DNA from 2 places in the [Rhizobium] kunmingense genome. Region 1 is predicted to be linked to the other one. Evidence: riboswitches for the same ligand, from Rfam matches in the RefSeq annotation. Region 1 holds a riboswitch; the other holds the start of a gene.
What was found. Region 1 has a riboswitch for S-adenosylmethionine ahead of AC0JZ4_RS03275 (O-succinylhomoserine sulfhydrylase). Riboswitches for the same ligand answer to the same signal wherever they lie in the genome.
Positions count from the first base shown of each region.

Region 1 (15,528 bases):
CGCCCCCTTCTTCATCTGGATCGTCCGCCGCCAGAAGGTTCGCGAGCTTTGACCACGATCTCCCCTCCCCTTTCCGGCACACTTGCCGTGATCGTCGCCAACCGGCAGCGACGCCGTCGCAGATATCGACTGGTGATTTCCACCCTCGTGCTGACGGTCGCCTTGCTGTTTGCACTGGCGCTGTCGCTCGGCCAGTCCTTCACGCCGCCGGGGGACGTGCTTCGGGTGCTGATGGGGGAAAACGTGGCCGGCGCGAGCTTTGCCGTCGGCCAGCTGCGCCTGCCGCGCTCGGTGCTGGCGGTGCTGGCCGGCCTGAGCTTCGGTCTGGGAGGCGCGGCCTTCCAGATCATGCTGCGCAATCCTCTGGCCAGCCCCGATATTGTCGGCATCAGCTCCGGCGCAAGCGCCGCCGCCGTGTTTGCCATCATCGTCCTGTCATGGAGCGGACCGGCCGTTTCCATTCTCGCCGTTTGCTCCGGCCTTGGCGTGGCGATGGCGGTGTATGGCCTGTCATCGCGCAACGGGGTTGCCGGTACCCGCCTTATCCTGGTCGGCATCGGCGTTTCCGCCATGCTGGAAAGCATCGTCGCCTATATCCTTTCCCAGGCGCCCGCCTGGAGCCTGCAGGAGGCGATGCGCTGGCTGACCGGCAGCGTCAACGGCGCACAGATCGGTCAATCCGGCACACTGCTTCTGTCGCTTTTCATCTTCGGCGGCCTCTTGATCAGCCGCGGACGCGACATAGAGGCACTCAGGCTCGGCGACGACATGGCTGCGGCACTTGGCGTTTGCGTCTCCGCCACACGGATCATCGTCATCGTCGCGACCGTCGGCATGATCGCCTGCGCCACGGCCGTGACCGGCCCGATCGCCTTCGTCGCCTTTCTATCGGGACCGATCGCCGCCCGTATCGTCGGCGACAGCGGGCCGCTGCTTCTGCCGGCAGCCCTTGTCGGGGCGGTCCTGGTTCTTGCCGGCGATTATGCCGGGCAGTTCCTGCTCGCCAGCCGCTACCCGGTCGGCGTCGTGACAGGGGCGCTTGGCGCTCCCTATCTCATCTATCTCATCATACGCGCAAACCGGGCCGGAGGCTCGCTATGACCGTTCATTCGCTGACCGCAGAGACGCTTTCCGCCGGATATGGCGAAAGCGACATCCTCACCGACCTCGACCTTGCCATCCCTCCCGGCAAGATTACCGTGATCGTCGGCGCCAATGCCTGCGGAAAGTCCACATTGCTGCGGGCCATGTCGCGGCTGCTGACGCCGCGCAACGGGCAGGTTCTGCTCGACGGAAAGTCGGTGCACAAGACGCCGCCGCGAGAGCTTGCCCGGACACTCGGCCTTCTGCCGCAATCACCGGTCGCGCCGGAAGGCATCACCGTTGCCGATCTCGTCAGCCGCGGGCGGCATCCGCATCAGGGCCTTTTCTCCCGATGGACGACAAAGGACGATGCGGCCGTGCAGGCGGCGCTCGACGCGACGAAGACGGCGGACCTTGCAGACCGGCCGGTGGACGAGCTTTCCGGCGGCCAGCGCCAGAGGGTATGGATCGCCATGGCACTCGCCCAGGAAACGAATGTCCTGCTTCTCGACGAACCGACGACCTTTCTCGACATCAACCACCAGATCGAGGTTCTCGATCTTCTGACCGACCTCAACCATGAACGCGGCACGACGATCGTCATGGTGCTGCACGACCTGAACCTCGCCGCCCGCTACGCGGACCATCTGGTGGCGATGAGCGGCGGGCGCATCCATATATCGGGAACGCCGGAAGAGGTGCTGACGGAAGCAACCGTGAGGGACGTGTTCGGCCTGCAAAGCCGGGTGATTGCCGACCCGACCTGCGGCCGGCCGATGATGCTGCCGCTCGGGCGACATCACGTGCATGGTTCGTGAAGCGTCAGCCGGCCCCGTAACGGGCCGTGTCGTCATGCGGCGGAAGGCCTGAAAATTCAGCGCCAGTGGTCGGCCACCCAGGATGCCGGCTTGATGTAGTGACGCAGGTAGCGGAAGAAGCGCTTGCCTTTCCGCTTGTTCTTGTCGAAGGCGCTCGCGAGATGCTGGAGCGGCGTCATCGCCACGCCATTCTCGCCATATCGGCCTTCGATCGCATGCTGCGGCCAAAGACCTCTCGGGAAAATCACCACGCGGGCGCTTTTGGGCAGGCGCGGCGCGAAAAAATAATTGAGCGGGAACGGCCAGCGGCAGTCCTGGCGAAAATGCAGTACCCATTTGCGCGGGAACAGCTTGATGCCGCCGGGCGCGCAACGGCTGACGTAGCGCTGCTCGAACCGATAGGTATCCGCGACCCATTGCGGATCTTCCTTGAATTTTTCCTGCAGCGGCAAAAGCTTGCCGACGGGAAAACGAAAGAGAGACGTCTGGCCGAGACGTTCGAAAGGCGTGGTCTGGTTTTTCGCGAGGATCACGTCATCCGCATTTCCGGTCTCGAAGAAGGGATCAAGCGAGGAGACGATCACCAGATCGAGATCCAGGAACAGAACCGGCCCCTTGAGCGATCCGAGCTCCGGCCCCCAAAGGCGCGACTTTGGCCAGATGCCGAGCGTATTGACCGGCATATCGACTTCGATCGGCGGCAGGTCCTCGCAGAGAATTCCCGGATGCAGACCTTCACGATTGTCGGTGAAGCAGGTGAAGGTGAAGGGCGGCGTGATGTTGCGTTCGACCATGGTGTAGAGACGGTTGATGAAAGGCGCGCCGTATTTGGTACCCCAGCTGATGCAGATGACCTGCTTGACGCCGTTGCTTGCGGCCAAAACTTCGCTACCCATACCCAAACTTCCTTTGCGGCGCAGACACCTGCGGACCATCAACGATGGACCCGTTACCGTCAGACGGTCGCAACTATCCTATTCAAACTGCCGGATGCAAGGGTTCTGCCGGATCAATAGGCCAAATGGCAGGAGAAGCTGGAGCGGGTGAAGGGAATCGAACCCTCGTATTCAGCTTGGGAAGCTGCTGCTCTACCATTGAGCTACACCCGCTTAGTCGGTGAAGGTTTCCAACAACCGCCCGGCCCTGTCAAGGTTGCGGTGATCGTATCATGAGGATCGAGGTTCAGCCGCGAAAGTGCTTCGACAGTTTCAGGCCCTGCGCCTGGTAATTGGAGCCCAGGCCGGAGCCGTAGAGGCCCTGCGGCGCCTCCAGCATGTGCTCATAGACGAGGCGGCCGACGATCTGGGCGTCTTCCAGGATAAACGGGACTTCGTGGCTGCGCACTTCCAGCACGGCGCGGCTACCGCGGCCGCCGGCAGCCTCATGGCCGAAGCCCGGATCGAAGAAGCCGGCGTAGTGGACGCGGAATTCGCCGACCAACGGATCGAATGGCGTCATTTCAGCCGCATAGAGCGGTGGGACATGCACCGCCTCGCGCGAGACAAGGATGTAGAATTCGTCCGGATCGAGGATCAGTTCGTTACGGCCACGGCTATAGAGCGGTTCCCAGAAATCAAACAGGTCGTGCTGGGCCTTCTTGTCGACATCGACCACGGCGGTGTGGTGCTTGCCACGGTAGCCGATCAGGCCGTTCTCATCGCCCCTCAGATCGATCGACAGGGCGATGCCGCCACCCGAGACGTTCGGCTTGGCGGCGGCGACCAGTGTTTCCGTCTCGTGCAGGTGGAGGATTTCCGGCTCGGTCAGGAGCGCGTTGCCGATGCGGAAGCGGATCTGCGACAGGCGCGAGCCCTGACGGGCGACGATCGGGAAGGTGCGCGGCGAGATTTCCAGATAGAGCGGGCCGGAATAGCCGGCCGGTATCTTGTCGAACTCTTGCGCATGATCGGTGATGACGCGGGTGAAGATATCGAGGCGGCCGGTCGAGGATTTCGGGTTTGCCGAAGCGGACATTTCCGCCGGCAGGTCGAGACGTTCCATCAGCGGCACGATGTAAACGCAACCGGTTTCCAGAACCGCACTTTCCGTCAGGTCGACGACATGCAGCTTCAGGCGATCGAGCTTGTCGGACACAAGGCTGTTCGGGCCCGGCATGAAGGAGGCGCGGACGCGATAGGCTTTCGCGCCAAGCCGAAGGTCGAGGCTTGCCGGCTGGATCTGGTCATGATCGAGCGCCCTCTCGGAGATCAGTCGCCCCGTTTCGAAAAGCGCCGCGATCGCGCGGTCCGCCAGAATTCCCGTTTCCCGAGCCATGATGTCTCTTTCAAATTTTGGCGGTGACAAAACCAAATACAGGCCATTGACGCAAGCAGATGCTAGGCGTAAGCCAGCTTTATCCCGTGGTGATTTGCCGGTCGGCTTGCAGCCACGTTAAACAAGTGGCTAAAAAGACCGGGTTGCTAAAACCGGTCTGCTTTCGCGGCCGGTTTTTTTGTTTTGGAATGAGGACTGACATGACAGACAAATGGCGCCCGGCAACTACACTCGTACACGGTGGCACGCTGCGCTCGCAATATGGCGAGATGTCTGAGGCGATCTACCTGACACAGGGCTTTGCCTACGACAATTCCGAAGCCGCGGAGGCACGCTTCAAGGGCGAGACCGACGGCTATATCTATGCCCGCTACGGCAGCCCGACCAACGACATGTTCGAAAAGCGCATGTGCGCGCTGGAAGGCGCCGAAGAAGCGCGCGCCACCGCCTCCGGCATGGCCGCCGTTTCGGCGGCGCTGCTCTGCCAGCTGAAGGCCGGCGATCATATCGTCGCCGCCCGCGCGCTGTTCGGCTCGTGCCGCTGGGTCGTAGAGACGCTTGCGCCCCGATACGGCATCGAATGCACACTCGTCGACGGCCGCGACCTGGCCAACTGGGAAGCCGCGATCCAGAAGAATACCAAGGTCTTCTTCCTCGAAAGCCCGACCAACCCGACGCTCGAAATCGTCGACATCGCCGGCGTGGCCAAGCTCGCCAACCAGATCGGCGCCAAGGTCGTGGTTGACAACGTGTTTGCCACGCCGCTTTTCCAGAAGCCGCTCGAACTCGGCGCCCACATCGTCGTCTATTCGGCAACCAAGCATATCGACGGCCAGGGCCGCAGCCTTGCCGGCGTGATCCTTTCTGATCGCGAATGGGTGCTGGAGCATCTGCAGGACTACTATCGCCATACCGGCCCGGCCATGTCGCCGTTTACCGCCTGGACACTGATCAAGGGCCTCGAAACGCTGCCCTTGCGCGTGAAGCAGCAGACCGAGAACGCTTCCAAGGTCGCCGACTTCCTGGCCGAGAGCGGCAAGGTTGCCAAGGTCATCTATCCGGGCCGCAAGGACCATCCGCAGGCAGATATCATCGCCAAGCAGATGACCGGAGGCTCGACGCTCGTCTGCTTCGAACTGAAGGGCGGCAAGGAAGCGGCCTTCAAGCTGCAGAACGCTCTGGAAGTGGTGACGATCTCCAACAATCTAGGCGATACGCGCAGCCTGATCACCCACCCCGGCACGACGACGCACAAGAACCTGACCGACGAGGCCCGCGCAGAGCTTGGCATCTCCCCCGGCACCGTCCGTTTCTCGGCCGGCATCGAGGACAATCAGGATCTACTCGACGACTTCGCCCGCGCGCTTGCGGCGATCTGACGGACCGGCCTATTCAGACATGGTGAATTGCAAGCAGTGTCATCGCTTGCGATTCACCATAACAGTTATCCCTAATTCCAAGAACAGATCACGGTTTCCGGCGTAAGCTGTGAGTTTTCTTGACGTTTATGGCGCACTGTACGATATCCGACGCAATGGAGTTGAGGTGTTGTCCATGTATCGCGCCCGGACACGAGACATAGAAGTTGCAGTAGAGCCCTTTTACCTGGAGGATCAATCCTGCCCGGAAGAGAGCCGCTACGTCTGGGGTTACCGTATCGTCATCGAGAACCATTCGATCCATACGGTCAAGCTGGTTCACCGCTACTGGCACATTACCGACGAGAACGGTCTGGTTGACGAGGTCGACGGCCTCGGCGTGGTCGGTGAACAGCCGAGACTTCGCCCCGGCGACAGTTACGAATACTCGTCCGGCTGCCCGCTCGATACGCCGTCGGGCATGATGTTCGGACATTACGACATGCAGACGGATGAGGGCGAAGTGTTCAAGGTGGATATTCCCGCCTTCTCGCTCGACACGCCGGGCATTGCCCGTACTCTCAACTGAGAACGACTGACGGAAACGTGATGCGGGCGCTAGACAGAACTGCGGATCATGGATGAATATTATTTAATATCCGTTTGTTAGCTGATTTTCGCCCGCAAAACATTAGCGCGTACGCAGATATTGACGCAAGCTTCCAGCAGGCTTCACTTCCTATCGCCCGGAGAGCCGGAGTTTTTCGGCGTCCTTTAGCGGTATGCGGAGTAGCAATGCGGATCGAGATCGAAAACGCGGAATTGGCGGGCCAGTCGCTGAATGAGGCAATGCGCTTTCACGCGAGCGGGGATCTGGAAAGCGCCGAGAAGCATTATGTGCAGGTTCTCTCCAAGGAATATCGCACGACCGATATTCTGCCGCTTCTGGCAGGCGTCGTCTCCAAGCGCGGCGATACCGAGATGGCGCTCTATTACTGGGACAAGCTGATCGCGCTCGACCCGCGCCACCTGACCGCCTATCTGGAGAAGGCGAAGATCCTGCGCGACCTGAAGCGTCATGACGAGGCGATCAACTGTTACCAGATCGCCCGCGGCCTTGCTCCGGATAAGCCGCTCGTGCGCAACAACCTTGCCGTGACGCTGGCCGATAGCGGCCGCAAGGACGAGGCGCTGCAGGAATTCGGTCAGGTGCTGCGCCTGCAGCCATCCAATATCAACGCGTTTCATCAGATGCGCCGCCTGACGGCCTCCATCGTACCCTTCTGGCATATTCCGATGCTGAACGACGCGCCACGCAACGACGCCTTCGAAGCCGCGATCATCAAGGCGATCGCAATGCGCGGGCCGGATGCGCAGATCCTCGACATAGGCTCGGGCAGCGGCCTGTTGTCGATGATGGCAGCGCGCGCAGGCGCAACCAACATCGTCACCTGCGAGGCCGTGCCGGTGATTGCCCGCACGGCCGAGGCCATTATCGCGGACAACGGCTATTCCAAGCAGATCAAGGTGGCCGCGAAGAAATCGACGGAGCTTGTCGTCGGCAAGGAACTGGAGACAAAGGCGAGCATGCTCGTTTCGGAAATCCTGTCGAGCGACCTTTTGGCCGAACATGTGCTTTCCACTTTCGAGGATGCTCGCGAGCGGCTTCTGACCGATGATGCGATCATCATTCCGAAGCGGGCCGCTGCGATGGGCTGCCTCGTCACCAGCGAGACGCTGGAGGCCTATAGCAGCGTGACGACGGTTTCCGGCTTCGACGTGTCGCGCTTCAACAATCTTGCGCCGATGGCGTTGCCGATCCACGGCACGATGACGGACTGGACGCGGGCATCCGGCGATTTCGAGATTACCGCCGTCGACCTGACGAAGAAAACGCATGAAGCCACACTGCGCCAGCTCGATGTTCCGGCGACCGCATCCGGCAAGGTGATCGGCGTGGTGCAGTGGATGCATGTCGATCTGATCGACGACATCCATTTCTGCAACCACCCGGATGTCTATCAAGACGGCGGCTGGCTGCAGATCCTTCACCCGTTCCCGCAGCCGATCGAGATCGCCGCCGGCGAGACGCTCACGCTGATTGCCGGCCATGACAAGGCAAGCCTCGTCGTGCTGCCCAAGGGGGTGAAGAAGCCGGATCAGGCAACCGACACCAGAGCCTGAGCCACCAGCGTATAAAACTCCATGAAAAAGGGCGGCCGAATGTTTTCCGGCCGCCCTTTTTGGTTTGATCTGACTGCGCCGATCAGGCCGGCGCGAACTCAGCCACGTCGTAGCGGTAGGTGGTGGAGCAGAATTCGCAGGTGACTGCGATCTGGCCATTCTCCTCGCTCGCCTCGATCTCCTCGGCGCTGAAGCCGGTGAGGACGCCCTTGATCTTGTCGCGCGAGCAGCTGCAGCGATCGAAGACCGTCTGCGGGTCGTAAACGCGCACGCCGCGCTCGTGAAACAGCCGATAGAGCAGCCGTTCGATGGCGACCTGCGGGTCGGTCAGCTCGTCCGTATCGATGGTCTCGACCATGGTGCGCGCCTCGTTCCAGGCATCGTCGGCGGCATCCGTATCGCGCTCATCACCGTCACCGCCGTGCAGGTCCGGATGGCGCATGCGCTCGGGTGCCTGCGGCAGAAACTGCGCCACAAGCCCGCCTGCCCGCCAGTTGTGACGCGGCTTGCCATCGTCTCCACGGTCATAGAGTTCCGCGACACCGAGGCGCACGCGCGTCGGGATCTGTTCCGACTGGCGGAAATAGACGCCGGCAATCTCCTCCAGTGAAGAGCCGTCGAGCGGCACAATGCCCTGATAGGGCTGCATGCCGTGTCCCTGATCGATGGTGAAGGCGAGAACACCCTGACCGAGAAGCTCGGGCGGAGTGATCTTGCCATCCTTGATGGCGGCAGCGAGCGCATCCTCGTCATAACGGGCATAGGCGCGCAGGGCATCCGGCGTCGAGAAATCGGCAACCAGCAGATCGACCGGACCGTCACCCTTGGTCTGGATGGTGAACTTGCCGTCAAACTTGAGCGAGGTGCCAAGCAGCGCGGTCAGAACGATCGCTTCGGCCAGGAGGCGGGCAACCGGTGCCGGATAGTCATGCCGGCCGAGGATCGTGTTCAGAAGCGGGCCAAGCTGCACCGCACGGCCGCGCACATCGAGACCTTCGACCTGGAAGGGCACGACCCTGTCGTCGCCGGCAAACGGGAGATCGTTCAGTTCCAATGTTGCTTCCGCCATCATATACTCCTTCGTGCCGATAGCGCGACCTTTACACAAAGGGCGGCCCGAGCGGAACCGCTGGCCACCTCAAAAGGTCTCGGCAATGTCATGTTGAAGCGCCCCGGCATGGCGTCGGCCTGCCATTCGGCGCGTTGGAAAGCCGACAGATGGTGTCGCTCAAGCCGGAGTTCAAGATGCCGTGAGGGGACCGCTCAAACGGCCCCGAAACACCAGGCCAGGATCGATTTCTGGGCATGCAGACGGTTCTCCGCCTCATCGAAGACAACCGACTGCGGGCCGTCGATCACGGCGTCGGTGACTTCCTCGCCGCGGTGCGCCGGCAGGCAATGCATGAACAGCGCATCGGGATTGGCCTGCTTCATCAATGCCTCGTTGACCTGATAGGGCTGGAAGATGTTGTGGCCGCGCGCCTTGTGCTCCTGGTTCATCGACACCCAGGTATCGGTGACCACCACGTCCGCGCCGGCAACCGCGCGCTCGACATCGTGGGTCAGCATGATGTCGCCGCCGTTGTCGCGCGCCCAGTTCAAGATCTTGTCGTCCGGCTCCGAGCCCATAGGCACGGCCATGGTCATGCGGTAGCCGAAACGGGCCGAGCCTTCGACCAGCGAATGAAGCACATTGTTTCCGTCGCCGGTCCAGGCGATCGTCTTGCCTGCCACCGGGCCGCGATGTTCCTCGAAGGTCATCAGGTCGGCCATGATCTGGCAGGGGTGGGTCAGGTCCGTCAGCGCATTGATGACCGGTACGGTGGCGTGTTCGGCCATTTCCATCAGGCGCGTGTGGTCCGTGGTGCGGATCATGATCGCATCGACATAACGCGACAGAACCTTGGCCGTGTCGCCGATCGTCTCGGCGCGGCCAAGCTGCATTTCGGTGCCGGAGAGGAACAGCGTTTCACCGCCAAGCTGGCGCATGCCGACATCGAAGGAGACGCGGGTACGGGTCGAGGGCTTTTCGAAGATCATCGCCAGCATCTTGCCGGCCAGCGGCTTGTCGGCGGTACCGGCCTTGGTCGCCTGCTTGCGCGTCTTGGCGTCATCGAGGATGACGCGCAGATCGGCCGAGGAGACCGTGGATAGATCGAGAAAATGCTTCGGAGATGCCATGTTATGTTCCCTATCAAGAGGGAACCATCAATGGCGCCCCCCTGCCTGCCCTCAGGCGGATTTCTTCAGCTGTTCGGCGGTGAGCGCTTCCGCTGCGCGCTCGATGCGGGCAAGGCCTTCGCGAGCCTCTTCCGCGGTGACTGTGAGCGGCGGCAGCAGACGCACGACATTGTCGCCAGCCGGAACGGCCAGCATCTTCTCTTCGCGCATGCCGGTCACGAGATCGCCTGCCGGAACCTTGGCCTTGATGCCGAGCAGCAGGCCTTCACCGCGGATATCCTCGATCACTTCCGGGAAGCGATCCTTGAGTGCCGCCAGACCCTGGCGGAAAACAAGCGATACGTCGCGGACATTTTCGAGGAAGCCTTCAGCCAGGACGATATCGAGCACAGCATTGCCGCAGGCCATGGCGAGCGGGTTGCCGCCATAGGTCGTTCCATGAATGCCGGGCTTCATGCCGGATGCGGCCTCGGCCGTCGCAAGGCATGCGCCGAACGGGAAGCCGCCGCCGATGCCCTTGGCGATCGCCATGATATCCGGCGTGATGCCCGCCCATTCGTGAGCGAAGAACTTGCCGGTACGGCCGACGCCGGTCTGGACCTCGTCGAGGATCAGCAGCAGGCCCTTCTCATCACAGATGCGGCGAAGCTCGCGCATGAATTCCTTCGGAACGGCGCGCACGCCACCCTCACCCTGGATCGGCTCGATGAGGATCGCACCTGTATTTTCATCGATCGCGGCATTCAGCGCTTCAAGATCGCCGAAAGGCACCTGATCGAAACCCTGCGCCTTCGGCCCGAAACCTTCCATGTACTTTTCCTGACCGCCGGCAGCGATCGTCGCGATCGTGCGGCCGTGGAAGGCGCCTTCGAAGGTGATGATGTGGAATTTTTCCGGGTGCCCCTTGGAGAAATGGTAGCGGCGTGCCGTCTTGATGGCGCATTCCAGCGCTTCCGCACCCGAATTGGTGAAGAACGCCTTGTCGGCGAAGGTCGCTTCCGTCAGGCGACGGGCAAGGCGCTCCTGCTCGGGGATCTCGTAGAGGTTCGACAGATGCCAGACCTTCTCGGCCTGCGACTTCAGTGCTTCGACGAGATGCGGATTGGCATGGCCGCAGGAGGTCACGGCGACGCCTGCGCCGAAATCCAGATATCGCTCGCCGCGTTCCGTCACGAGCCATACGCCCTCACCGCGCTCGAAGCGCAGCGGGGCCCGGGCAAAAGTGTCGAAAAGCGCGGCTTCAGCCATGGCGACATCACTCCTGAGGCAATCAATGTCCCGTTCGAAAAAGGACATTTCAAAAAATCAAAATGCCGCCCTCGGGGCGGCGGTCGCACTATCATCGCTCGACAGGGGAATGTCAACAAAACTCGCGGAATTGCAGGGCCTTCGCCCCCTCGGGCCACCACCACCGGCTGTGGCAAAAATGACTCGACAGGGAAGCAAGTTGGGGAAAACCCGAAAATCGATTCCCGACGATTCCCCGGACTCTTGTCACGGAGTCAACCGACCTCTAGGTTAATGGTCAATTACTAGACTGCATGCGGCGGAACTAGTCACCGACAAGCTATATATAGTATCTGCGACGGGTTTTACATCCGCCGCATCGGAGACGGATTCTGCATGCCGAAGTCGTTCAAAGGCGGAGAACGGGCATGAACTGGACAGACGAGCGCGTCGAAAGACTGAAGAAACTCTGGGCAGAGGGCCTCAGCGCCAGCCAGATTGCAGCACAACTTGGAGGCGTAAGCCGGAACGCCGTCATCGGCAAAGTTCACCGTCTCAACCTTCCGGGTCGCGCCAAGGCAGGCGGCACCGTTGCCACCAACCGCGCCGTCAAGCGCCCGGCTGTCGCGCCTCGCCCGCAGACTTTCGCCTCGCGTACGGCAACGGCCACCCGCACCGTTACCCGCCCGGTCGGCGCAACCGTCGTCCACGAGGAAATCGAGATCGAAGCCCGCCAGGAACTGGTGCTGCGCCCGGCAGCCAATATCGTCCTGCCGATCTCCAAGAAACTCGCCTTGACCGAACTGACCGAGCGCACCTGCAAGTGGCCGGTCGGCGACCCGCTGACGGACGATTTCCATTTCTGTGGCTGCGAGTCCCAGGACAGCTCGCCCTACTGCAAGTACCACGCAAAGCTGGCTTACCAGCCGGTACACGAGCGCCGTAAGGCGGGTGCAGCACGCGCCTGACCGGCACGGCACGGACTTCAAAACAGCGGGCTTTAAGGCCCGCTTTTTTATTGCCGGTCCCTGGACATGCCCCGGCTGCAAGGCAGGATTGCCCGTTCGACGCTTGCCCTTCGCAGCACAAGACCTTATTTATTCTGTGAGCGAGGACGACCTCCCCCAGTATGGGCATCAACAACCGGGACGACCCGGCAGAGCCCAAGGGGTATAAAGTCATGCGGACCACACGCGACCGTATTCGCCACGCCATCAGCTTCGAAATCATCGGACTTGCGCTGTTCATTCCGTTCAGCGCTTTCGTGTTCGACATGCCCATCTCGCATATGGGCGTGATCGGCATCGTTTCATCGACGCTCGCGACGATCTTCAACTATGTCTACAATCTCGGCTTCGACCATGCGATGCAGCGCCTGCGCGGCACTACGGAAAAAACGCTGGCTCTGCGCGTCCTGCATACGGTTCTTTTCGAACTCGGCCTGCTGGTCGTGCTGTTGCCGTTCATCGCCTGGTATCTCGGCGTGACGCTCTGGCATGCGCTGGTGATGGATATCTCGTTCGCGCTCTTCTACCTGGTCTACGCCTTCGTCTTCAACTGGAGCTACGACCGGGTGTTTCCTCTGCCCGAATGGCAGGAGAAGGCAGAAGCCTGATCTCTTCCCAAAAAGAAATCAGCCCGGAAGCGTCGACCGCTTCCGGGCTGATGTTCGTTCCGTCAGATCCTGTTGATCAGGATTCCATGGAATAACCCGCACCGCGAACGGTGCGGATGACATCCTGCATGTTGGAGAAGTTGAGCGCCTTGCGCAGGCGACCGACATGGACGTCGACGGTGCGTTCGTCGACATAGATATCGTGGCCCCAGACACCGTCGAGAAGCTGAGAACGCGAGAAGACGCGGCCCGGCGAAACCATCAGGAATTCCAGAAGGCGGAATTCCGTCGGACCGAGGCGCACTTCGCGGCTCTTGCGGTGAACGCGATGGGTCTCGCGATCAAGCTCGATGTCTCCGCATTTCAGAACGCTGGAGAGAACCTCCGGCTTGGCGCGGCGCAGCATGGCCTTGACGCGGGCCATCAGCTCGGGCGTCGAGAACGGCTTGACGACGTAATCGTCCGCGCCGGTCGCGAGGCCGCGAACGCGTTCGCTTTCCTCGCCGCGGGCCGTCAGCATGATGATCGGCAGACGTTCCGTCTCCGGCCGCATGCGCAGGCGCCGGCACAGTTCGATGCCCGATACGCCCGGCAGCATCCAGTCGAGGACCAGAAGATCCGGAGCGCGTTCCTGAAGCCGGATTTCCGCCTCGTCCCCCCTAAGGATGGTCTCGACTTCGTAGCCTTCGGCTTCGAGGTTGTAACGGAGGAGGACGCTCAGCGCCTCCTCGTCTTCCACTACCGCAATTCTTGGCTGCATCCTCATTACGCTCCGTCAGGTACGCTGCTGCATCGGCCCGAAAATCGGCTCGATTTTCGGAAGGCCCGATGCGCAGTTTCTTAGCAATCGAGCGCCCCATGCACGTCCTTAAGGACGTGCGGCCCTCCGGCAGCAATCACTCGGCGACAGCGCCGACAGTGTTTGCCGTATCATCCTTCGGGCGCTCGCCTTCCGGCGCCGCACCCGTGGTCATGTAGTAGATTGTCTCGGCGATGTTGGTCGCGTGGTCGCCGATACGCTCGATGTTCTTGGCGCAGAACAGGAGATGCGTGCAGGTGGTGATGTTGCGCGGATCTTCCATCATGTAGGTCAGAAGCTCGCGGAACAGCGACGTGTACATCGCGTCGATCTCTTCATCGCGCGAGCGGATCGCCTCTGCCCGTTCCGCCGAGCGGGTGGCGTAAACATCGAGAACATCCTTGAGCTGGACGGCCGCGAGATCCGACAGATGCTCGAGACCGCGGGCAAGCTTGCGCGGCACGCCGGTGCCCTGCACCGCGATGACGCGCTTGGCAGTGTTCTTGCCAAGATCACCGACGCGCTCCAGATCGGCTGCGATGCGCAGGGTGCCGATGATTTCACGCAGGTCGGCCGCCATCGGCTGACGCTTGGCGATGGTGACGATCGCCTTGTCCTGAATTTCGCGTTCGGCGTGATCGAGGATCACGTCGTCGGAGATGACCTTCTGGGCAAGCGCAGAGTCGGAGTTGACCAGAGCGCGCACGGCATCGCCGCACATCTGCTCGGCCAGGCCGCCCATTTCGGAAATGCGGCGGCGCAGATATTTCAGTTCTTCGTCGTAGGCAGAAAGGATATGACTGGATACCATCTTCTTGTCCTTGAAAATCCGTAGCAGCAGGCAAATGGCTTATCGCCGATCAGCCGAAGCGACCCATGATGTAATCCTGGGTGCGCTGGTCATCCGGATTGGTGAACATCTTGTCCGTGTCGTTCTCCTCGACCAGCTGGCCGAGATGGAACATGGCGGTGCGCTGCGAGACGCGGGCCGCCTGCTGCATCGAGTGCGTCACGATGACGATCGTGTAGTTGGCGCGCAGCTCGTGGATGAGTTCCTCAACCTTGGCGGTGGCGATCGGGTCGAGCGCCGAGCAGGGTTCGTCCATCAGGATCACTTCCGGCGAGACCGCGACCGCACGGGCGATGCAGAGACGCTGCTGCTGGCCACCGGAGAGACCGGTGCCGCCTTCATGCAGGCGATCCTTGACTTCGGCCCAGAGGCCGGCGCGCTGCAGAGATGCCTCGACGATCGCATCCATATCCGCCTTGCCGCGGGCAAGACCGTGGATCTTCGGACCGTAGGCGATGTTTTCGTAGATCGACTTCGGGAACGGGTTCGGCTTCTGAAACACCATGCCGACGCGGGCGCGCAGTTCCACGACATCGATTTCCTTGTCGTAGATGTCGTCCTGGTCGAGCGTGATCTTGCCGGTGACCTTGCAGTTCTCGATCGTGTCGTTCATGCGGTTCAGCGTGCGAAGGAAGGTCGACTTGCCGCAGCCCGACGGGCCGATAAGCGCCGTTACCGTGTTTTCGCGGACGTTCAGGTTGACGTCGAAAAGCGCGCGCTTATCGCCGTAATAGACCGAAACGTCCTTGCCGATCATCTTGTAGGCTACATCATTCATCTTCTTGTCCAGCGCCTTTTCAACTGCTGCTTCTGACAACATATTCATTGTGTCGATCTCCTACCACCGGCGTTCGAAGCGGCGGCGCAACAGAATTGCACCCACGTTCATGACAATGAGGAACAGGAGCAGGATGATGATCGCTCCCGAGGTTCTTTCGACGAAGGCGCGTTCCGCCTCGTTCGCCCACATGTAAATCTGCACCGGCAGCGCGGTCGACGGATCCATGGGGGTCGTCGGGTAGTTGGCGACGAAGGCGACCATGCCGATCAGAAGGAGCGGCGCGGTTTCGCCAAGCGCGTGCGCCAGGCCGATGATCGTGCCGGTGAGAATGCCCGGCATGGCGAGCGGCAGGACGTGG
Region 1 covers NZ_CDRNXG010000001.1:641,348-656,875, forward strand. Annotated here, with positions in the region: gene AC0JZ4_RS03245 (FecCD family ABC transporter permease) at 1-52, shown strand, start outside; gene AC0JZ4_RS03250 (FecCD family ABC transporter permease) at 49-1,101, shown strand; gene AC0JZ4_RS03255 (ABC transporter ATP-binding protein) at 1,098-1,901, shown strand; gene AC0JZ4_RS03260 (glycosyl transferase) at 1,958-2,797, opposite strand; tRNA gene AC0JZ4_RS03265 (tRNA-Gly) at 2,937-3,010, opposite strand; gene AC0JZ4_RS03270 (2'-deoxycytidine 5'-triphosphate deaminase) at 3,084-4,175, opposite strand; SAM riboswitch at 4,252-4,329, shown strand; gene AC0JZ4_RS03275 (O-succinylhomoserine sulfhydrylase) at 4,376-5,554, shown strand; gene apaG (Co2+/Mg2+ efflux protein ApaG) at 5,730-6,122, shown strand; gene AC0JZ4_RS03285 (tetratricopeptide repeat protein) at 6,329-7,717, shown strand; gene AC0JZ4_RS03290 (Hsp33 family molecular chaperone) at 7,800-8,786, opposite strand; gene argF (ornithine carbamoyltransferase) at 8,981-9,898, opposite strand; gene AC0JZ4_RS03300 (acetylornithine transaminase) at 9,950-11,146, opposite strand; gene AC0JZ4_RS03305 (GcrA family cell cycle regulator) at 11,554-12,093, shown strand; gene AC0JZ4_RS03310 (PACE efflux transporter) at 12,306-12,740, shown strand; gene phoB (phosphate regulon transcriptional regulator PhoB) at 12,817-13,500, opposite strand; gene phoU (phosphate signaling complex protein PhoU) at 13,637-14,350, opposite strand; gene pstB (phosphate ABC transporter ATP-binding protein PstB) at 14,400-15,215, opposite strand; gene pstA (phosphate ABC transporter permease PstA) at 15,228-15,528, opposite strand, start outside.

Region 2 (15,528 bases), 780 kb from region 1:
TCTCGATGACCTCGGGCATGACGGGCTTGGTGAGCACGCCGAGCGCACCATCGACGCCATCCTCGACCTGTTCAGGATTGGCCGTCATGAAGACGACCGTCAGGCCGTATTCTGCCGCCAGCTCTCGTCCGAGATCCGGGCCGGTGCGGCCATCGGAGAGATTGACGTCGACAAAGGCGATATCGGCATAGGGCGCAAGCTCGATTGCGTGCTTACGGCCTCCGGCAAAACCGGCCACCTTCAAGCCCATCTGTTCTATGGTGTCGGCGAGATCGAGGGCGATGAGAAACTCGTCCTCGATGATTAGAACCCGTTGGTCCATTGCCTCGCTGGCCTGCCGACGACGCGATACATTTGTCAGCATTTGCGCACCTCCACAGCTCATTACGGTTCGTTTCACTGACTGTCGTCAGCAGTATCTAATGCTGACGGTCTGATGAGCGAACGCGGCGAACAGAGGATTGTTCCGGCGCGAGACAGTGTTTTTCAGAAGTAACTAATTGTTAATACTAATAATCCGTTACTTTTTTGCTATCCCTCTATTTCTTCACGCAGCATTTCCAGTTCCAGCCATTCCTCTTCCATGGCGGTTACTTTTTGACGCAGATTTTCCATTTCGCCGGCGAGCTTGTTGAAGGTCGCGGGGTCCTTGGTGAAGAGGTTCGGGTCGGCCATCTTCTTTTCGCGCAGGGCGATCTCGCCTTCTGCCTTTTCCATTTCCTTCGGCAGGTTTTCGAGCGCGAATTTCTGCTTGAAGGAAAGCTTGCCCCTGGTCTTCGGCGCATCCGGGACGGATGTTTCCGGCTTTGGTTTTTCCGCAGCCTTTTCGGCCCTGCGCCGCTCTTCCTGGGCGCCCTTGCGCTGCGCGAGCATGTCCGTGTAGCCGCCGGCATACTCGATCCAGCGACCGTCCGGTGCATCAGGGTTGGCCGGCGCGATCGTCGAGGTGACGGTGCGGTCGAGGAAATCGCGATCGTGGCTGACGAGGATGACTGTGCCGGCATAGCCGGCGACGATTTCCTGCAAAAGGTCCAGTGTCTCGATATCGAGGTCGTTTGTCGGCTCGTCGAGGATCAGGAGGTTCGACGGCTTGGCCATGATACGCGCGAGCATCAGGCGGGCGCGTTCGCCACCTGACAGATTTTTGATCGGTGTACGGATCTGCTCCGGCTGGAACAGGAAATCCTTCATGTAGCCGGCGACATGGCGCTGCTCGCCGTTGACGAGAAGCGTCTCGCCGCGGCCATCGGTCAGATAATGGGACAGCGTATCGGAAGGATCGAGATCCTCGCGTTTCTGGTCGAGCGTGGCGATCTCCAGATTGGTGCCGAGTTTGATCCAGCCCGCATCCGGTTGCAGCTGGCCGGTCAGCATCTTGAGCAGCGTCGTCTTTCCGGCGCCGTTCGGGCCGACGAGGCCGATGCGGTCGCCGCGATGGACGCGGATGGAGAAGGGCGCAACGATCGGCTTGTCGTAGGTCTTGGTGATGTTTTCCGCTTCGATGACGAGCTTGCCGCTTTCCTTGCCTTCGGTCGCCGTCGCCTGGATGCTGCCCTGCGGCCCCTTGTGGCCACGATAGTCGGCGCGCATCGCCTGCAGCTCGCCGACGCGGCGCATATTGCGCTTGCGGCGCGCGGTGACGCCGTAGCGCATCCAGTGTTCTTCGCGCTCGATTGCCTTGCCGAGCTTGTGCTGTTCCAGCTCTTCGGCTTCGAGAACCTCGTCGCGCCATGCTTCGAAATGGGCAAAGCCACGATCGAGGCGGCGCGAGGTGCCGCGGTCGAGCCAGACAGTGGCAGTCGATACCTTTTCGAGAAAACGACGGTCGTGGGAGATCAGCACGAGCGCGCTCCTGGTGCGACGCAGGTCGTCTTCCAGCCATTCGATGGTCGGCAGGTCGAGATGGTTGGTCGGCTCGTCGAGCATCAGGATATCGGGTTCCGGTGCCATGACGCGAGCAAGCGCCGCGCGGCGGGATTCGCCGCCCGAAAGACGGTTCGGGTCCTCTTCGCCGGTCAGCCCGAGATGCTGAAGCAGATAGGTGACGCGATAGGGATCATCGCCCGGTCCGAGCCCCGCTTCGGCATAGGCCTGCACGGTGGAGTAGCCGGAGAAATCCGGCGCCTGTTCAAGGTAGCGGATCGTTGCGTTCGGATGGCGGAAAACCTCGCCCGACTGCGCTTCGACGAAGCCAGCGGCAATCTTCATCAGTGTCGACTTGCCCGAGCCGTTGCGGCCGACCAGGCAGATGCGGTCGCCCGGTTCCACCTGCAGGCCGGCACCGTTCAGAAGCGGCGTGCCGCCGAAGGTCAGGACGATGTCATCGAGTTTCAAAATGGGCGGTGCCAAGGGTCATGCTCCGGAAAAATCGTTGGGGCGGGCAAGGATCATCGCCATCCCGTCTCTTAGATGGAATTCGACAGGTCCTTCCGCAATGTTGGAAACGGTGCGGGACGAGCCGAAGGGCAGCGCGAAATCCTTGACCGGATAGCGTGCGCCGAAAATATCGAGGCCGGCAAGCGCAGTGAAGCCGAGGACGGAAAACAGCGCGCCCCTGGGCAGGTCGACCGTGGTGTCGCCTTCAAGAAGCGGAATGCCTTCTTCATCGCCGGACATCAGCAGCACATGGAAGCCGCGTCTGGCGAGGCCCATCGCATGCAGCAGATGCTGGAGAGCGTGATCTGTCCGTTCGCCGCCAAGCGCGCCGATCAGGATCAGACGCCTTGCGCCGCGTTCGATTGCCTCGGTCGTGGCTATCTCGCCGTCCGTCTCGTTCTTCGCCGGCGGATAGGTCCTTCGCTCGACGTCTGGAAAGCGCGCGATCAGCTGCGCGTCGGAGGAATCGAAATCGCCGACCCAGAGTTCCGGTGTCAGGCCCAGCTCGACCGCATGGCGCATGCCGCTGTCGGCCGCAATCACACGACTTCCCGCGATCGCGTTCCTGACGCGATCGGTGACGGTGAGAGTGCCGCCAAGCAGGATGGTGAAGGTCGAAGTGGCCATGGGCATTGCCCATAGCGCAAAGGTGAGGGGCAGGGGAAGCAGCACGCCCGCTTATTTGCAGCATGCGATGGTGGCGCGGGGTGAAATTTGCCGCCATTGACGGCGGGCGTGGCAAGGATTATTTGAATAACCGAAATTCGTGGTGATTTGGCCGGCCGGCTTGCAGCCACGTTAAAAAAGTCGCTAAAGGGCCGCGAGAAGATTATCCAAATTTTCCCACGGGCCGGTCGCGATTTTTCGTTGCCGGTTTTTCTGTTTGTGGGTTCGATTATGCCGATCAAGATTCCCGATACACTGCCTGCCTTCTCGACGCTGGTTCAGGAAGGTGTGCGCGTGATGACCGAGACCGCAGCCGTGCGGCAGGATATCCGTCCGCTGCAGATCGGTCTTCTCAACCTCATGCCGAACAAGATCAAGACCGAGATCCAGATGGCGCGCCTTGTCGGCGCCTCGCCGCTGCAGGTGGAGTTTTCGCTCGTCAGGCTCGGAACCCACAAGGCGAAGAATACGTCCGAGGAACATCTGCTATCCTTCTACCAGACCTTCGACGAGGTGAGGGAACGCAAGTTCGACGGCTTCATCATTACCGGTGCGCCGGTGGAAACCATGCCCTATGAGGACGTGACATACTGGGACGAGATGCGCCAGATCTTCGACTGGACGTCGACCAACGTGCATTCGACGATGAATGTCTGCTGGGGTGCGATGGCGGCGATCTATCACTTCCATGGCGTGCCGAAACATGCGCTGGACGAGAAGGCATTCGGTGTCTATCGCCACCGCAATCTCGTGCCTTCTTCGGTCTATCTCAACGGTTTTTCCGACGATTTCCAGGTGCCGGTGTCGCGCTGGACTGAGGTACGTCGCGAGGACGTTGCGAAAAAGGACGATCTGGAGATCCTGATGGAGTCCGACGAGATGGGGCTCTGCCTCGTGCATGAGAAGGCGGGCAACCGGCTCTACATGTTCAACCATGTCGAATATGACTCGACCTCGCTCGCGGACGAATATTTTCGCGATGTGAATGCCGGCATCCCGATCAAGATGCCGCATGACTATTTCCCGCATAATGACGACACGCTGACGCCGCAGAACCGCTGGCGCAGCCATGCGCACCTTCTGTTCGGCAACTGGATCAACGAGCTTTACCAGACGACGCCTTATGACGTGGAGAAGATCGGCGCGGCGTAGGCCGGGACCTCGCCGATTTTCGTTGCGGCGCATGTCGGAATCGCGCAGTTTGCCGCCCGGTGACGGGTGGAGGAAGCATCATGGCGGCGCAGGCGTTCGAGGTTTTCGGCAAAACGGAAACGGGCGAGCCCGTGCAGCGGGTGCGCATTTCCGGCGGCGGGCTGACGGCGCAGGTGCTGACCTGGGGTGCCGTCATCCAGGATCTCCGGCTTGAAGGCCACACGCCGCCGCTGGTGCTCGGTTTCGAGCATTTCGACGATTATCTCGCTCACTCTCCCTATTTCGGCGCGACGCCCGGCCGCTGCGCAAACCGTATCGGCAAGGGCAGGTTCTCGATCGACGGCCGGGACTATCAGCTGGAACTCAACGAGCGCGGCGTGACGCATCTGCATGGCGGCTCCGACGGGGTCGGGCGGCGCAACTGGAGCATCGTCGAGCATGCGGGTGACAGGGTGGTGCTGAGCATCGTCGATCCGGACGGGCGCGCCGGCTATCCGGGCAATTGCACGATCACCGCCACCTATCAGCTGAAGCCCGAAGGCGTGCTTTCCGTTACCTACGAGACGGTGAGCGACCAGCCGACGCCGGCCAATGTCTGCCAGCATTCCTATTTCAACCTCGATGGCCGGGAAGACGTTTTCGGGCATGACATCATGATTGCCGCAGACCGGATGACGGCGGTCGACGAGCGGCTGATCCCGACCGGCGAACTGACCTCGCTTGCCGATTCGCCCTTCGATCTGCGCCAGATGGGGCCGATTCAGAGGCCGCTGGAAGACGGTTCACAGGTGCCGTTCGACCACAATTACGTGCTCTCCGGCATGCCGGTCGCCAAGCGCTCCGTGGCGCTGGCGCGCAGCCTCTATTCGGGTGTGACGATGGAAGTGCGCACCACGGAGCCTGGCGTGCAGTTCTATGCGGGCGTGATGCTCAACGTTGCAGCACCGGGCTTCGATGGGCGCCGCTATGGGCCCTATGCCGGATTCTGTCTGGAAACGCAGATCTGGCCGGATGCCGTCAATCACGAAAACTTCCCCAACGCTATCCTGCGTCCCGGTGAGGTGCTGCGGCAGGAAACGGATTATGTGTTTTCGAAAGGGTGATCGCTGCGGCGATTCCGAGAAGGGCATTCGTAGGCGTGTAGGATATGTCCGCATTCATGGCCGGTTGGCCAATCTCCGCGGTTGTTGGCGGAGTGATGGCGGCTCGGCCGGCCGGTAACGCATCACCTGCGGCAAGCAGGCATGGGCCTCACGCAGGAAGCGTCGGTACGTTTAATTCGCGCTGTATGCGTTTCTGCAGTGCGTCCGCTACGGCATGCAGAAATTCCTTGCGGCGTTGGTCCAATGTCATTTCCGCATCGAGGTTGAGCGGTCCGCGAATTTTTTCCATAAATCCCGAGTGATCGTATCGATCCGAAGCGACGTTCACTTCGACCTCATCCATGAAATGCGCAAGAAGCGGCTCGAGAGCGAGGTTCGTATCCTTCTGATACTGGATCGCCATTTGCTGAGCGAGCTTTCGCATCTGTACGTATGGGCCGAACATGGCGCTCATCTTCATCTCCTCTGTAGCCTGACTGAGAGTTAAATAAGTAGCGTCGGCCGGAATGCGATAGGCACGATCGCGAGAATGCTTGCATGCCTGCGCGATATTTTGATGACTGCGAGCGTTTGAATGACGGTATGGCGACGAACAGACGCCCCGTCTCTCCGAGGAGAAATGGTTGCCTTTTCGAGCGCGTTGTCAGGGAGGGTGAGCCGGCCTGTGCGCGAATGCACCAAAGCTATGCCATGGAAAGGCAGGAACAAATCCATCACCATGGATGGATCGTCAAGCTGCATATATATGGGTTTTTTGTCCTGTGCCCGACCTGAGAGATAGGTGACAAATCGTACCGGAGACATGGGTTACACTTTTCGACTTTATCGGGAGGTGTCGATGCCGTGGAGAGAGACTTCGGTCATGGATGAGCGTCTTCGATTTGTCGCCCGCTTGCTGGAAGGCGACAGCATGAGCGATGTGTGCCGTTCGTTCGGCATTTCGCGCAAGACTGGCTACAAGATCTTCAATCGCTACAAGGATGAAGGGCTCGAGGCGCTTACGGATCGGTCTCGACGGCCAGTGCGCTATGCCAATCAGTTGCCTGAGCCGGTGGAGGCGATGATCGTGCGGTTCAAGAAGGAAAAGCCGCACTGGGGCGCACGCAAGATTCGCGAGCTGCTTGTGCGGCGGCTGGCTGGCGACGTGCGTATTCCGGCCAAAAGTACGGTGCATGCCGTGCTGGACCGCTACGGCCTTGTAAGCCAGGCCCGCAAGAGGAACCCTGCGAACAAGGCCGTCGGCACGCCGCTTTCGGCAGTACCTGGTCCCAACGATCTCTGGTGCGCCGACTTCAAGGGGGAGTTCAAGCTGGGCAACGGCCAATACTGTTACCCACTGACGATCACCGACCAGCTCTCGCGCTATCTTCTGTGTTGCGAGGCCTTCGAATCGACGCGCGAACAGGGTGTCTTCGAGGCCTTCCGGCGGGTTTTTGCCGAGCGGGGCCTGCCGGCCGCGATCCGCTCCGACAACGGCCTGCCTTTCGCCAGTCCCAACGGGCTCTACAATCTGTCAAAGCTATCGGTCTGGTGGCTCAGGCTCGGCATCGCTATCGAGCGCATCCGTCCCGGTCACCCGCAGGAGAACGGCCGTCACGAGCGCATGCATCTAACGCTCAAGAAGGAAGCGACGAGGCCGCCGGGCCGCAATATCTTGCAGCAGCAGATGCGTTTCGACGCTTTCGTCAGTGAATTCAATGAAGAACGGCCGCATGAGGCGCTGTCCATGAAGGTCCCGGCCGAGCTCTACACCACATCGCCAAGACCTTATCAGGGCCTACCGGACATCGACTACCCCTTCCACGATCGCGACGCCATCGTCACTAACTGCGGGCGGCTTTGCATCCATCGCAAGAAGATCAATATCTCGACGGTGCTGGCAGGACAGAGGCTCGGGCTCAAGGAAGTCGACGATGGTATTTGGCTCGTCAGCTTCTTGAGCTATGATCTCGGATACATCGACTTGGAACAGAGGACATTGCAAACAATCGACAACCCGTTCGGCACGAGGTTGTTACCTATGTCTTAGGAACAGATTGTTACCTATGTGTCCGGGTTGGACACTGAGGGACTGGAGCGGGCGAAGGGATTCGAACCCTCGACCCCAACCTTGGCAAGGTTGTGCTCTACCACTGAGCTACACCCGCTCATCAATCCGTCGGTCCGTGTGGTAGTTCGAACCGTCTGGCCGGTGGCTCGTTGCCGCCGACGAGGCGCTATATGGCCCAGACGATTTTCAAATGCAACAGGGAAATGACGATCCGGCCAAAGATTTTTTTGTTTCTCTCTAAATCCCTTATTTTGCAGGGCTTTTCGTTTTTAGTGATTATGTGGGCAATGGCTTGGAGCGGTAAGGCAATGTCTCTATAGTCGGCATTTCCCGCCAATCATGATCCCGGATATGACCGAAAATATGCCGAAAACAGCCGCCGATCTGTTCGCTTTTCTCGACAGCCTCGATATTTCCCACACGACGAAGAGCCATGAGCCGGTTTTCACCGTCGCCGAATCGCACAGCCTGCGGGATGCAATGCCCGGAGGGCATACGAAGAACCTGTTCGTGAAGGACAAGAAGGATCGCTATTTCGTCCTGACGGTCGAGGAGCATGCGGTCGTCGATCTGAAGACGGTGCACAAGGTCATCGGCGCATCGAGCCGTGTATCGTTCGGCAAGCCGGAGGCGATGCTGGACTATCTCGGTGTCGTGCCGGGCTCGGTCACCGTCTTCGGTGCCTTCTGCGATACCGGCAACAATGTCACATTCGTGCTGGACGAAGACCTGATGAAGGAGGATATCATCAACGCTCATCCGCTTTCCAACGACGCGACGACCGCGATCGGCAGGGAAGATCTCATCCGCTTTCTCGAAGCGACGGGTCATGCGCCGCTTGTCTTGAAAGTAACGGACTGACATACGATGTTCTGCGCAGATAAACACAAGGTTTCCCGGGAGAAGATCCATGAGCGGCAACGATAATCCCTATGCCGGGTCCTATGGCGGCGGTTATGGCGGCCAGATGAGCGGTTCGGCCGGTTTCGGCGCGCAGCCGGCGGCGCCTGCCGCGGCCCCGAGCGCTGCCGCTTCCGCCGGCGCGAGCCATGTCAGCGACACGACCACCGCAGGCTTTGCCAAGGACGTGCTGGAAGCCTCGCGGGCGCAGCCAGTGCTGGTCGATTTCTGGGCGCCCTGGTGCGGCCCGTGCAAGCAGCTGACCCCCGTGCTCGAAAAGGTCGTCAACGAGGCGCAGGGCCGTGTGAAACTGGTCAAGATGAATATCGACGACCATCCCTCGGTTGCCGGCCAGCTCGGTATCCAGTCTATTCCTGCCGTGATCGCCTTCGTTGATGGCCGGCCCGTCGACGGGTTCATGGGAGCCGTGCCGGAAAGCCAGGTGATCGAGTTCATCGACAAGGTTGCCGGTCCGGCCGGTGCGGATCAGGCGGCTGAAATCGAGGCTATTCTTGGCGAAGCGGACGTGCTTCTTGCCGATGGCACTATCGAGGGTGCTGCGCAGCTCTACAGCGCCGTGCTGCAGGCCGATCCTGAAAATGCAAAGGCTGCCGCCGGCATGATGCAGTGCCTGCTCGCCATGGGCGAAGTGGAGCGCGTCGGCCAGATGCTCGCTTCGCTGCCGGAGGAGATGACGGCAGATCCGGCAATCCAGGCGGTGGCGAAGAAGATCGACCAGATCGAGGAAGCGCGCAAGCTCGGCGATCCGGTGGCGCTGGAGCGTGATCTTGCAGCCAACCCGGACGATCACGCAGCCCGCGTGAAGCTTGCCAAGATCCTCAATGTGCAGGGCGAGCGCGAACAGGCTGCCGAGCATCTGCTGACGATCATGCGCAAGGACCGTGCCTTCGACGACGACGGTGCGCGGCGCGAGCTTTTGCAGTTCTTCGATGTCTGGGGACCGAAGGACCCGGCAACGATTGCGGCGCGTCGCCGGCTGTCGTCCATCCTCTTTTCCTAAACAGCGCGTTATACGATGCCGCCGGTCTTGCGATCGGCGGCGGATGCCCCAGATATTCGGGTAGCTAGAACGCCATCAGAAGCAATCTGCGGGAGGTGTCGAGCCGATGCATGTGGGAAACGCGCGGTACTTGAAACGTGAAGATTTACCGGAAATCCTGCCGGTATTTCCGCTTGCCGGGGCGTTGCTGCTGCCGGGCGGCCAGCTTCCGCTGAACATATTCGAACCGCGCTATCTTTCCATGTTCGATGCAGCGCTTGCCGGCGACCGGCTGATAGGCGTCGTGCAGCCCTCGCTTGTCGCACCGTCTGATGCTGTCGATCCCCTGCGCCCGGCGCTTGCGTCGGTCGGATGCCTCGGGCGCATCACTTCCTTTGCCGAGACCGGCGACGGTCGCTACATCACCTCGCTCAGCGGCGTCTGCCGCTTCCGCGTGCTGGGTGAGGTTTCAAGCGATCGTCCGTATCGCTCCGTGCGCCATGCGCCGTTCATGACCGATCTGTCTGAAGAGGACGGTGAGGCATCGGTCGACCGGCGTGAACTGTTGCGGGTATTCCGCGCCTATCTCGATGCCAACAAGCTCGAGGTCGACTGGGAAAGTGTCGAGCGGGCGGGAAACCGGACGCTGGTCAATTCGCTCTCGATGATGTCGCCCTTCGGGCCGGCGGAAAAGCAGGCGCTGCTCGAGGCGCCGGACCTGAAGACACGGGCCGAAACGCTGATCGCGATCACGGAAATTCTGATCGCCCGCGGGCTTTCCGATACCGATACGATTTTGCAGTGAGGCCGGTCTTGGACGAAAAACTCAGCAGCGTCGATCCGAAGCTTCTCGATCTTCTCGTCTGCCCGTTGACAAAGGGCACGCTGACGCTCGATCGCGCCCGCAACGAGCTGGTGTCGGAGGGCGCGCGGCTCGCCTATCCGATCCGCGACGGCATTCCGATCATGCTCGTATCAGAGGCACGTAAGATCGAGGATTAGGCCCTGCGCCGACGGCGCGGCGCCGCCTATTTCCGGCTGCGCCGCGAGCAGCGGTAAGCATGTGGTCAGTAACGGTAGTCGGTGAAAACCGGCTCAACCGAGCCGCCCCAGCGACCTTCATAAAGCGCCAGCAATTCATCTGCGACTGTCGTCTTCTTCGCCAGCACGTTTTCGAGCGGCGAAAGGAAGATGCTTTCGTCCTGCCCTTCGCCGTTCTGTTTGCCACGCGATTTCAGGCCTCTTGCGGAAATCGCGACCGCCTCTCTGGCGATGTCGAGAACCGAGTGTCCCTTGATAGACGCCTTCAGTCCGTTCGCCGGTACGCTGTCGCGCATGGCGATAACGTCATCGAAGGTCCAGTCGGCCGTCAGTGTTTCGGCATCGGCAAGTGCTGTGTCGTCATAGAGAAGGCCGACCCAGAAAGCGGGCAGGGCGGAGATGTGGGAGATCGGACCGCAATCGGCGCCACGCATCTCAAGGAAGCGCTTCAGCCGCACGTCGGGGAAGAGCGTCGACAGATGGTTGGTCCAGTCGCCCATGGTCGGCTGCCAGTCGGAGATCTCGTCCTTCAGGGCGCCGTCCATGAATTGGCGGAACGTGATATGGGTGCAGTCGTGGTACTTGCCGCCGCGGACGATGAAATACATCGGTACGTCGAGTGCCCATTCGACATAATCGGCGAAGCCGAAATCCGTGTTGAAGACGAAGGGCAGGGTGCCGGAGCGCTGGTTGTCGGTATCGCGCCAGATCTCGCCGCGCCAGGAGACGAGGCCGTTAGGCTTGCCTTCAGTAAATGGTGAGGCGGCGAACAGCGCGGTCGCGACCGACTGCAGCTTCATCGACACGCGCATCTTGGCGACCATGTCGGCTTCCGAGGAGAAGTCGAGGTTTACCTGGATCGTCGAGGTGCGGTACATCATGTCGAGGCCACGGCTGCCGACCTTCGGCATATAGCGGGACATGATCCCGTAACGCGACTTCGGCATGCGCGGCGTGTCTGCCAGCGACCATTTGGGGCTGCCGCCCAGGCCGAGGAAGCCGATACCCATCGGCGCGGCAATTTCCTTCACCAGCGCCAGATGCTCATTGGTCTCGCGACACGTCTCGTGGATCGTCTCCAGCGGCGCGCCGGAAAGCTCAAACTGGCCACCCGGTTCGAGCGAGATCGCACCCATCCCGTGCTGTTCACCCAGCCCGATAATGTTGTCGCCATCCATAATCGGCTCCCAGCCGAGCTTGTCCTGCATGGCCTTGAGGATGGCGGAAATGCTGGCGTCGCCGAAATAGGGGACCGGCGTGTTGTCTTTGGCGAAGAACACGAATTTCTCGTGCTCTGTGCCGATGCGGAATTTGTCCTTCGGGCGCGGGCCCTCTGCAAGATAGGCGGTAAGCTCGGACACCGAGGAAAGCGGTGTCTGGTCTGTCGTATCGCGCGCCATGAAAATACCTTGGTCGGAATGCCTGATTGGTAAGCCAGACTGATAATCGTCCGGCTGCTTGAACCGAAATCATCTGCGGTGCAAGCGAATTTGTTTCAAGATCGGTTCAGAAAAACACGGCCAACTGTTGCCGTTTGGCCGCTGTAGCGGACGACCTATTCCGATCCACTACCTCCAGTCGCCCACCGCCGCCTGAATGACGGCGAGCGCTGCAACTGCCGCGGTGTCGGCTCGCAGAATCCGCGGCCCAAGCGGTATGGCCGTGACGTAAGGCAGCGCGCGGAGGCGTGCCCGCTCCTCGTCAGAAAACCCGCCTTCGGGGCCGACCAGCAATGCCAGCTTCGTTTCCGTCACCTTTGCGAGGATAGGCAGTGGATTCTGCCCTTCGTCGCCCTCGTCGCAGAAGATGATCCGCCTATCCTCGGGCCAGCGTTCCAGAATATCGGCAAGCCTGCGCGGTTCTGCCACTTCGGGTATCGACAGTATTCCGCACTGCTCGGCCGCCTCGATGACATTGGCCTTGAGCTTGTCGAGATTGGTGATCTTGCCCTGGACATGCTGGGTCATCACCGGCTGCAGCGTGCCTGCACCCATCTCGACCGCCTTCTGCACCAGGTAATCCAGGCGCCCGACCTTCAGTGGCGCGAAGAGATAATGCAGGTCGGTGGCTTCCGGTTGAGTCCGCGTCTGCTCGACCGGAAGCAGCACTATCTTCTTGCGGCTCGGAAACGTGATTTCGACCAGCCATTCGCCATCGCGGCCGTTGAAGGCCAGCAGTTTCGCCCCGGCCTCCAGCCGCAGCACGTTGGCGAGGTAATTGAACTGCTCGGCCGAGGCCTCATGTCGGGCGTCGGCACCGAGCGGGGCATCTATAAACAGCCTTTGCAGGCGAAAATTGGCACGCACCTGGACAAATCCTTACAAGAACAGCGCGAACATAACCGTCGCGATCAGCGCTGCAAGACCCGCTGCGGCCGGAAGCGTCACCATCCACGCCGCAAGAATGCTGAGCATATGCGATCGGCGCACCAGATAGCGGCGTTTCAGTTCATCGACATTGCGCTCGAAGGGCTCGTTCTCATCCTGCTCGCGGCCGGCGCGTACCCGCATATATTCGAAACGGCGCTTCGAATGCTGCGTGTACCATTCGCGAAACAGCCCGACGCCGAAGACCGCGCCGACGGCGATATGGGTGGATGAAACCGGCAACCCCACCCAGGAAGCGACAAGCACCGTCAGTGCTGTCGACAGAGACACGCAATAGGCGCGCATCGGGTTGAGCTTGGTGATTTCCGCACCGACAAGTCGCACAAGCTTCGGCCCGTAAAGGAGAAGCCCGAGCGAAATGCCGAGCCCGCCGATGACGAGTTCCCAAAGCGGTACATGCACGGAGCCGGTGACGCCGTTCTGTGCCGCCGAGACGATTGCCGCAAGCGGTCCGATTGCGTTCGACACGTCGTTGGCGCCGTGCGCGAATGACATCAAAGCCGCCGAAAGGATGAGCGGAATGCGAAACAGCTTGCGCAGCGACTGGTTGCGGTTCTCAAGGCCCTGCGCTTGGCGAGCGATGACGGGGATCAGCGCCCGCCAAGAGACAAGTCCGGTTGCAAGCGCAATACCCGTGGCGATGAGTGGTGAGCCAGGGAGAAACTGATCGAAACCGATCAGGGCGACATAGCCGGCAAATGTGCCGACCATTGTTCCGATCAGCACGGGCACCCAGGTTTTTGCCGCGGAGATCTTGTCCTGCCGGTAGATGATCGTTTCCTTGACGATCAGCAGGAAGCCGGCGGCGATCAGGCCGCCGAGCAGGGGGGAGATCACCCAGCTTGCGGTAATACCGGCAATCATGCCCCAGTTGATCGCACCAAAGCCCGCAGCCGCGATGCTCGCGCCCATCACGCCACCGACGATCGAATGGGTGGTCGAGATCGGCGCGCCGGCCCAGGTGGCCAGGTTGACCAGCATGGCGGCGGCAAGCATCGCCGCCATCATCGCCCAGATCAGCATGCTCGGATCGGCGATGCCGCCCTCCGACATCAGGCCGCTGGCGATGGTATGGACGACGCCGCCACCGGCCAGCACAGCACCGGCAACCTCGAATACGGCGGCCAGTGCCAGTCCGAAGCCCATCGTCATGGCGCGGGCACCGACGGCTGCACCGATATTGTTGGTCACGTCATTGGCGCCGATATTCATCGCCATGTAGCCGGCCAGCGCGGCTGCCGCGATGATGATCATCGCACCCGGTGTGCCCGTTACATAGGATGAGGCGAAGATTGCCGTCAGAATGATGAACAGAAGCGCCGTGCCGGGGGCCGCAAGCCCGCGCGCAGTCTGCCTTGCGGCATCCTCGACCGAGGAGATTTTCTCGAGATCCTTGTCGAGCGTGGGTTTGCTGAGGCGCTGAGGTCGTTGGGCCATGTTTCGTATGTCGGTAATAGGGTGGCGTCTGATCTGCTCCGGCTGGTCTGCCGGATGTTCTAGCGCCTGCCTTTGAAGAGATTATGATGCGAGAGGCGAGCCGTGTTCAGCCGGCAATCGGCAATGCCATGCCGTTGACCGCTACATCCTTGGCCGGCTTGTTCGCTTCAGCGGCGAACTGCAGGAACAGGATTTTCAGCTCCGGTTCGTTGACCCGGTCGGCGGCTTCCTCGCAGGAGACCCACTCGATATTGCGGGCGCCCTTTTCCTTGAAGTTCTTGACGCAGTCCTCGACCTTCAGGAGATGCACCTGTACGCGGACGAAAACCTTCAGTCCGTTATCGAGGCCCTTGTTGTAGTGATAAAAGCCGAAGGCGCGCTTGCCCGCCTTGCCCTTGACGCCGACTTCCTCGAAGGCTTCCTGCTCGGCCACCTGATGGGCCTTCTTGCCGTCCATCGGCCATCCCTTGGGAATGACCCAACGGCCGGTGTCCCGACTGGTTGCCACCAGAACCTCAATGCCGCCGCCCTTCTTGGCGCGGTAGCAGATCGCAGCATATTGCTGGCGCGGCGGACGCTGCACCATAAGGCGAAAATTGCTGGCGATGCGGTTCACTAGGCCCAATTTCGAAAACACCTCCAAGAGATTTTCATTTTACTAATATAATGCTTGCGCCAGGATTAACGAGTGCCGGTGATCGAATTGGATCGTGAATCACCTGTTAAAAGCCCTTGTCCGGCTAAGTATAACTGGCCAACCGGATAGCGCGTCAACAGCTTATTGCACAGCTGTTCAAATTTCCCCCGGATGTGGCGAAAATGCGTATCCCACATGGCTTTCGCGCTCTTTTTCTCTTCCGGACATTGCAGGCCCAGCCATTGTTGCTAGGTTTGCTGATGGGGATGCGAGGAGGAGTGCATGCCGGAGGCCATTCAGTTCCTGCCGCTCAGGCGCGAGGTCATCGCACGCCGTGCGGCCATCATCGGCGACCTGTGCGGGCTTTTGCCCGCGGATTGCGTCATCCATGAGGCGCGAGAACTGGTGCCGTTCGAAACGGATGCCTTCATCTCCTATCGACGCGTGCCGCTCGCCGTCGTCTTGCCGCGCACGACCCTGCAGGTGGCGGCGGTGATGAAATACTGCCATGCGAATGGCGTCCCGGTGGTCCCGCGTGGAGCCGGCACATCGCTTTCAGGAGGGGCGATCCCGCAGGAGGATGCGGTCGTGCTCGGCCTGTCGCGCATGGCGCGCATTCTCGAGGTGGATTACGCCAACCGCACGGCCACCGTTCAGGCCGGCGTGACCAATCTGAGCATATCCGAAGCGGTCGGCATCGATGGGTTTTTCTATGCACCGGACCCCAGTTCGCAGCTCGCCTGCACGATCGGCGGCAATATCGGCATGAATTCCGGCGG
Region 2 covers NZ_CDRNXG010000001.1:1,419,242-1,434,769, forward strand. Annotated here, with positions in the region: gene AC0JZ4_RS06850 (response regulator) at 1-364, opposite strand, end outside; gene AC0JZ4_RS06855 (ABC-F family ATP-binding cassette domain-containing protein) at 532-2,349, opposite strand; gene AC0JZ4_RS06860 (thiamine diphosphokinase) at 2,353-3,003, opposite strand; SAM riboswitch at 3,133-3,210, shown strand; gene metA (homoserine O-acetyltransferase MetA) at 3,274-4,194, shown strand; gene AC0JZ4_RS06870 (aldose epimerase family protein) at 4,275-5,297, shown strand; gene AC0JZ4_RS06875 (hypothetical protein) at 5,446-5,751, opposite strand; gene AC0JZ4_RS06880 (IS481 family transposase) at 6,136-7,326, shown strand; tRNA gene AC0JZ4_RS06885 (tRNA-Gly) at 7,370-7,444, opposite strand; gene AC0JZ4_RS06890 (prolyl-tRNA synthetase associated domain-containing protein) at 7,699-8,208, shown strand; gene trxA (thioredoxin) at 8,258-9,268, shown strand; gene AC0JZ4_RS06900 (LON peptidase substrate-binding domain-containing protein) at 9,375-10,052, shown strand; gene AC0JZ4_RS06905 (Trm112 family protein) at 10,061-10,249, shown strand; gene AC0JZ4_RS06910 (glutamate--cysteine ligase) at 10,315-11,688, opposite strand; gene AC0JZ4_RS06915 (16S rRNA (uracil(1498)-N(3))-methyltransferase) at 11,857-12,594, opposite strand; gene AC0JZ4_RS06920 (inorganic phosphate transporter) at 12,607-14,112, opposite strand; gene AC0JZ4_RS06925 (NUDIX hydrolase) at 14,219-14,698, opposite strand; gene AC0JZ4_RS06930 (FAD-linked oxidase C-terminal domain-containing protein) at 15,032-15,528, shown strand, end outside.
Region 2: linked by a shared signal. The riboswitch ahead of metA (homoserine O-acetyltransferase MetA) and the one ahead of AC0JZ4_RS03275 (O-succinylhomoserine sulfhydrylase) in region 1 are both predicted to bind S-adenosylmethionine.